Granulimonas faecalis: one gene and its partner. The protein of the gene in region 2 interacts with the protein of the main gene of each other region in a pairwise test. Links are inferred from orthologs where the notes say so. Each region holds a gene or a part of one and is shown on either strand. Other genes may lie near its edges.

Region 1 (3,470 bases), 250 kb from region 2 along the record:
CCGTCGCCGAACACGATGTTCGTGCGCGTCTCGCAGAGCGGGCACCTGCGGCAGTCGCCGAGGAGGTCGCGCACGGCCGACAGCGGCACCTCGCCGGGGCGCTGATTCTCGTAACCCGGGATCTTGAGCATGGCCATAGCTGCCCCCTTAGACGTAGACCTTCTCGAGCCTGAGGCCGAAGTCGCAGACGACCTCGTAGTTGATGGTGCCCGACAGCTCGGCGAGCTCCTCGGCCGTTATCTCCTCGTCGCCGTCCACACCCATGAGGGTGACGAGGTCGCCCTCCTCCACGGGGCCGCAGGGGCGGTACTGCCGCACCTGGTTGACCTCCACGGCGAACATGCACTGGTCCATGCAGACGTTGCCCACCTGGCGGTGGCGCCGGCCGCGGCAGAGCACCTCGGCGCGGTTGGAGAGGATGCGCCCGTAGCCGTCGGCGTAGCCGACGGGAATCGTGGCCACCTGCACCGAGGAGGTGGTCACGCGCCAGGTCATGCCGTAGGAGACCCCCGTACCCACCGGCGGCCAGCCGCAGCGGGTGACCCGGGCGCGCACGGCCATGGCCGGTTCGAGGTCGATGTGGTCGCGGCTGGGCTCGCAGGGGTGCAGGCCGTAGAGGCCGATACCCACGCGCACCATGTCGTAGTGGGTGTCCTTGTGGAGCACCACCGAGGGGGTGTTGTCGCAGTGAACGAGGCCCGGGTCGAACCCGGCGTCGCGCAGGGCCGCCACAGCCTCGTCGAAGTGGCTGCGTTGGAGCTCCCAGTCCCAGTCGCCCGGCACGTCCGCCGTGGCGAAGTGCGTGAAGGTGCCGGCGCACACGAGACCGGAGTGGAAGTCCACGGCGCGCCGGAACTCCACGGCCTCGGCCCAGGGCACGCCTATGCGCGTCATGCCGGTGTCCAGCGCCAGGTGGTAGGCCCCCTGGCGGCCGCCGGCCGCGGCGTACTCGCCAAAGGCCAGGGCGAACTCCGTGGTGTAGACCGAGGGCATGAGGTCGTAGGCGAGGAGGTCGGGGATGGCCGTGGCAGGGGGCTGCGAGAGGACGAGGATAGGCTTGGAGACCTCGGCCTCGCGCAGGGCGATGCCCTCGCGCACCGTGGCCACGGCGAAGGCGTCGGCGCCGGACGCGGCCATGAGGGGGGCGCACACGGCGGCACCGTGGCCGTAGGCGTCGGCCTTCACCACGCACATGAGCTTGACGCCCCGTGCGAGGCGCTTCTTGTACTCGCGGGTGTTGTGACGGATGGCGGAGCGGCTCACCTCCACCCAGGCCCAGCGGGTGTCGGGGCAGCGGCTCTCCGCCACCTCACTCACCTTCCTCGGGCGACACACCGGCGACGGCCAGCGAGACCTGCTCCTCCATGGCGTCGAGGGCGAGGCCGAGGTTGCCGATGAGGTCGGAGGCCATCACGCCGCGGCTGCCGTGGGCCTCGGCGGCGAGGTTGGCGGCGAACCCGTGGACCTCGCAGGCGAAGGCGCACACGAGGGGGAGCACGTCGTTCTCCACGACGCCGCGGGCGAGGAGCGCCGCCATGATGCCGCCGAGCACGTCGCCGGAACCGGCGGTGGCCAGGCACGCAGGGCCGGGTTTGGGGAGCAGGGCGATCTCGACGCCCACGCAGCCCGTGGACTCGCCCTTGGCCACCACGCAGATGTCGGAGCCGCCGTCGGCCCAGACGATGCGGCGAGCGGCCTCGAGGGCGGCGGTGAGGGAGCTGGGCGGCTCGCCGGGCTGGCCCACGAGGCGGCCGAGCTCCCGGCGGTGCGGGGTGAGCACGAGCGGCGCCTCGCGGCGGATGAGCTCGGGGAAGTTGTCCAGGCGGTTCGTGGTCATGCGAGACAGCGCGTTGAGGGCGTCGGCGTCGAGCACGAGGGGGACGTCGCACTCGAGGAGCGACGAGACCACCGAGACGGTGTCGGCGCACACGCCCATGCCGGGGCCGCAGAGCACGCAGCTGCGCTGCTCGGCCATCTTGACGATCTCCGTGCGGGCGCCGGCCGAGAACATCCCCTCCTCGTTGGTGGGGAGCCCCACCACGGGGATCTCGAGGAGGTGGGTGCGGCACACCGTGGCGATGCGGTCGGGCACCACGAGGGTGACGTAGCCGGCACCGGAGCGGGCGGCCGCCATGGCGGCCATGACGGCGGCGCCGGGGAAGCGCGTGGAGCCGCCCACCACGAGGACGGAGCCACGGGAGTACTTGTCGACGTCGGCCGTGGGCTCCCGGAGGGTCTCGAGGTAGTCGGCCGTGTCGCAGCGCCAGGCCACCGGGTCGGCCTCCACCACGAGGCGCTCGGCCTGCTCGGCGAGGGGCGCGAGCACGATGGCGCCGCAGACGTCGCGGCCGCGGCCCGAGAGCAGGCCCGGCTTGAGGCAGATCATGGTCACCGTGGTGTCGGCGAAGACGGCGCCGCCCGGGGCGTGGCCGGTCTGGGCCGAGAGGCCGCTCGGCACGTCCACGGCCACCACGTGGGCGCCGCTGGCGTTGACCGCGTCGATCCAGATGTCGAAGGGCGCGGCAGGCTCGCCGTGGAACCCGGTGCCGAGCAGGGCGTCCACCACCACGGCCGCCTGGGCCAGGTGGGCGTCGAGCTCGTCGCGGCTGGGGGCCACGAAGAACGGCACGCCGGCGTTCACGGCCGACTGGGCGACCATGAGGGCGAGGGGGCTCTTGAGGGACTCGGGCTCCACGGGGGTCATGACCTCCACCTGGGCACCGGCCTTGGCCATGAGCTCGGCCGCCACCCAGCCGTCGCCGCCGTTGTTGCCGGTGCCGCAGAGCACCACCACAGGCCCGAGGTTGCCGAGGTCGAGCACCTCCTGGGCCACGGCGTGGCCGGCACGGCGCATGAGTTCGGCGAGGCTCACACCCTCCAGCGTGAGGTCCTGCTCGACCTTGCGGACGTCTTCGACGTTGAGAACCGGTTGCATGGGATCAGACCTCCTCGGGGCCCGCGGGCGCGGGCTGGGCCGCCTGGGCGGCCTTCCATTCTGTCTCCTGGACGCGCTCCAGGTCGTCGAGGACCGAGCGCGCCTCCTTGAACGAGCGGGTGAGCTCGGCCGCCGGGTCGGGCCGCTCCTCCTTGGGAGGGCGGGCGTCCTCGGTCACCGCCACGGCGATGGCCTGGGCCACGTCGCGGGTGTGGGAGAGCGAGAGCGCCACCTCCACGACGCCCCGCTCGGCGGCCAGCCGGGCGGCGGCGCCGGCGAGGCGCGCCTTGGGGGCGCCGGTGCGCGGGTCGGGCACCACCGAGACGTCGGCGAGGCCCATGCCCGCAAAGCCGCAGCCCAAGGCCTTGAGCACGGCCTCGCGGGCCGCGAAGCGCGCGGCGTACGACTCCGCGGGCCGGGCCCGGCCGTCGCAGTAGGCGCGCTCCTCGGCCGTGAACACCCGCTCCCTGAACCGGGGCGTGCGCTCCAGCACCCGCTCCATGCGGGCGATCTCGACCATATCGACCCCGACGCC
Region 2 (3,414 bases):
ACGAGAGCGCCCAGGCCTGCTGCCGCTGGCACGAGCCGCTGGCCAACCTGTGGATGCACACGGGCATGCTCCGCGTCGACGGCGAGAAGATGAGCAAGTCGCTCGGCAACTTCCACACGCTCAAGGAGGTCCTCGACCGCTACCCGGCCGACGCCGTGCGCCTCCTCATGCTCCAGACCCACTACCGCTCGTCGCTCGACTTCTCGTTCGAGCGCCTCGACGGCTGCGTGGGCGCGCTGGAGCGCCTGCGCACCACGGCGAGGAACCTGCGCTGGGCGGCCGAGAACTCCGACGGCTCCAGCTGCGGCGGCGACGCCGCCCAGGCCCTGTCCGACGCCATCGACGCCGCCCGCGACGGCTTCACCTCGGCCATGGACGACGACTTCAACACGTCCTCGGCCCTCGCCGCCGTCTTCTCCCTCGCCAACCAGGCCAACGCCTACCTCGACGCCGCCGGGGCGGGGGCGTGCACCTCCACGCTGCTGCGCGCCTCCGACACCCTCGTGGAGCTCCTCGAGGTGCTCGGCCTGGAGAGCGTCCGGCCTCAGGCCGACCCGCTGCCCGCCGGGCTCGTGGACGTGGCCCGCGACCTCGTGGGCTTCGACGGCGACGACGTCGACGGCGCCGTGGCGGCCCTCGTGGACGCCCGCGCCGCGGCCCGCGCCGCGAAGGACTGGGCGCGCGCCGACGCCATCCGCGATGCCGTCTCGGACCTCGGCCTCGTGGTGGAGGACACCCAGGCCGGCACCCGCATCACCCGTCAGGAAGGGGGGCGCTGACCATGGCGTCCAAGAACCAGGGCCCCAGGGGCCAGCAGGGCAACGGGCAGCAGGGGAGGCGCGGCCGGGGCCGTGGCCAGGCCCCCCGCGCCTGGAGCAGCGAGGACGGCCGCCAGTGGAGGGGCCGCGACGGCCGCAAGGCGGGCCTCGCCGGCAAGGCGGGCCCTCAGGCGCCCAAGGCCCCCAAGGGGGACCGCCGCAGGGGTGCCCAGGGCAAGGGGAGCCCGCAGGCCGCCCGCCGGCAGCCGCGTGCCGAGGAGCGCGTGCTCGTGGAGGGCCGCCGCGCCGTCGACGAGGCCCTTGCCGCCGGCGTGCCCGTGAGGCGCGCCCACATCGCCCTCAACAAGGGCAGCCAGGACCCCAAGCTCGCCCGGCTCGCCGCCACCTTCGAGGCCGACGGCGTGGAGGTGGACATCTGCTCCAAGGCCCGCCTCGACGCCATGTCGAGTCACGGCGCCCATCAGGGCGTGGTCGTGGAGCTCGATGACTTCCCCTACGCCGACCTCGAGGACGTCGTGGCGGCCGCCGGCGACGGCGACGCGCTCGTGCTCGTGCTCGACCATGTGACCGACGAGGGCAACTTCGGCGCCATCGTGCGCTCCGCCGAGGTCGCGGGCGCCGCCGGCGTCGTGATCCCCAAGGCCCGCGCCGCCTCCGTGGGCGTGGGGGCCTACAAGACGTCGGCCGGGGCCGTGCTCCACGTGCCGATCGCGCGCGTCTCCAACCTCGCCACGGCGGTGGACCGCCTCAAGGAGGCCGGGTTCTGGGCCGGCGCGGCCACCGAGCACGCCGAGCAGGACGTCTGGGACGCGCCGCTCGGCGGTCGCTTCTGCCTGGTCATGGGCAACGAGCAGACCGGCGTGAGCCGCCTGCTCCTCGACCGCTGCGACTTCTCGTGCCGCCTGCCCCAGCGCGGCCGCGTGGAGTCGCTCAACGTGGCCCAGGCCGCCACGGTCATGGCCTACGAGTGGATGCGGCGCCTCCGGGAGGCCGGCCGCGAGGGGGGCGTCGACCGTGGTTAAGGGGGCCCCTCGGGCCCTCCTCGTGGTGGACGGCTACAACGTGCTCTTCGCCGACCCCCGCTACCAGGACCTCTTCGACGAGCCCGACGGCTCCGTGCCCGAGCGCCTCGGCACCGACCCGTTCGGCCGCGCCCGCGAGGCGCTCCTGGCCGACGTCGCCGCCTACGCCCAGCACGAGTACGAGGCCGTCATCGTCTACGACGGCGCCAACAATCGCGGGGAGCACCGCCCCGAGACGAGGCGCGGCGGCGTGCGGGAGGTCTTCTCCCGCAGGGGCGTCTCGGCGGACACCGTCATCGAGGGGCTTGTGACCGAGGCGCGCGACTCCGGCCGCCGGGTCACGGTGGTCACCTCCGACGGCACGATCCAGGCCACGGTGGAGGGGCCGGGCGTCACCCGCGTGTCGAGCCGTATGCTCGTGCACGAGGTGGCGGCCATGAACCGGTCCATCGAGCGGGAGCGCGAGGAGCGCACGTGGTCCCGCATGAGCCTGGAGGACCGCCTGGACCCCGAGACGGCGGCCAAGCTCAACGCACTGCTCGGGCGCCGGGTCTAAGCGCTATCATCGTCCCTGCGCTGATGTAGCTCCAACGGCAGAGCACCCGACTTGTAATCGGACGGTTGTCGGTTCGAATCCGACCATCAGCTCCACCCACCGACGAAGGCGGCCCGCGGGCCGCCTTTTTTCTCGGTACGATTTGGGTGCGTGGGTGGCGCCTCCGATCGGAAACCCCCGTAATGGCGGTCGTATAGGGTTGTCTAGCTGGGGTTGTGCAGAAACGATGGTATGGATACACCCGGGTCCGGGGTATACGTTGACACGGATTTGCCCCGGGCGTAGTATCACTAGCGCGTTGTGGGTCCAGCACCTGGCAGCGCGGCTTGAAAACGGATGGGGATGTGGCACAGCGGCAACTGCGGCGGACTGTAAATCCGCTCCCTATGGGTTCCTTGGTTCGAGTCCAAGCATCCCCACCATGCCCGTGTAGCTCAGTCGGTAGAGCACTTCGTTGGTAACGAAGAGGTCACCGGTTCAAATCCGGTCGCGGGCTCCATTTCAAGCATGGCGGTGTAGCTCAGTTGGTCAGAGCACGCGGTTCATACCCGCGGCGTCACTGGTTCGAATCCAGTCACCGCTACCAGGTTATCTTGCGGTCCCTCCGGGGGCCGCTAGACATATTTAGCACGTAGGCATCAATGGCTGCGAAGCGGGAAGTCCTGTTTCCAGAAGGAGGATGGCACATGGCCAAGGAGAAGTTCGAGCGTACTAAGCCGCATGTCAATATCGGCACCATCGGCCACGTCGACCACGGCAAGACCACGCTGACCGCCGCGATCACCAAGGTTCTCTCCGAGACCCCTGGCTGCCGCGCCAACTTCACCGCGTTCGAGGACATCGACAAGGCCCCCGAGGAGCGCGAGCGTGGCATCACCATCTCCGTCGCCCACGTGGAGTACGAGACCGAGAACCGTCACTACGCCCACGTCGACTGCCCCGGCCACGCCGACTACATCAAGAACATGATCTCGGGTGCCGCCCAGATGGATGGCGCCATCCTGGTCATCGCCGCCACCGACGGCCCCATGGCCCAGACCCGCGAGCACATCCTGCT

Evidence for each region. The genes of interacting proteins can lie anywhere in the genome.
Region 1: the proteins of rlmB (region 2) and OR600_RS01240 interact in binary tests that used the Escherichia coli proteins (3 or more experiments, as listed by UniProt). The link is inferred for Granulimonas faecalis from one-to-one orthologs.

Annotation. Positions count from the first base shown.
Region 1 is NZ_BQKC01000001.1:265,684-269,153, reverse strand. What follows is about bases 623-3,470. They hold OR600_RS01240 (NAD(P)H-hydrate epimerase), read right to left. Parts: upstream 2,936-3,470; coding sequence 1,310-2,935; downstream 623-1,309. Other genes in these bases: OR600_RS01235 (holo-ACP synthase), read right to left, coding at 2,940-3,470; alr (alanine racemase), read right to left, coding at 623-1,308. In the rest of the region: OR600_RS01250 (uracil-DNA glycosylase), read right to left, coding at 1-137; more of alr, read right to left, coding at 148-622. UniProt on the Escherichia coli protein: Bifunctional enzyme that catalyzes the epimerization of the S- and R-forms of NAD(P)HX and the dehydration of the S-form of NAD(P)HX at the expense of ADP, which is converted to AMP.
Region 2 is NZ_BQKC01000001.1:512,858-516,271, forward strand. What follows is about bases 1-2,791. They hold rlmB (23S rRNA (guanosine(2251)-2'-O)-methyltransferase RlmB), read left to right. Parts: upstream 1-781; coding sequence 782-1,801; downstream 1,802-2,791. Other genes in these bases: cysS (cysteine--tRNA ligase), read left to right, coding at 1-779; OR600_RS02270 (NYN domain-containing protein), read left to right, coding at 1,794-2,357. Also shown: tuf (elongation factor Tu), read left to right, coding at 3,044-3,414. UniProt on the Escherichia coli protein: Specifically methylates the ribose of guanosine 2251 in 23S rRNA.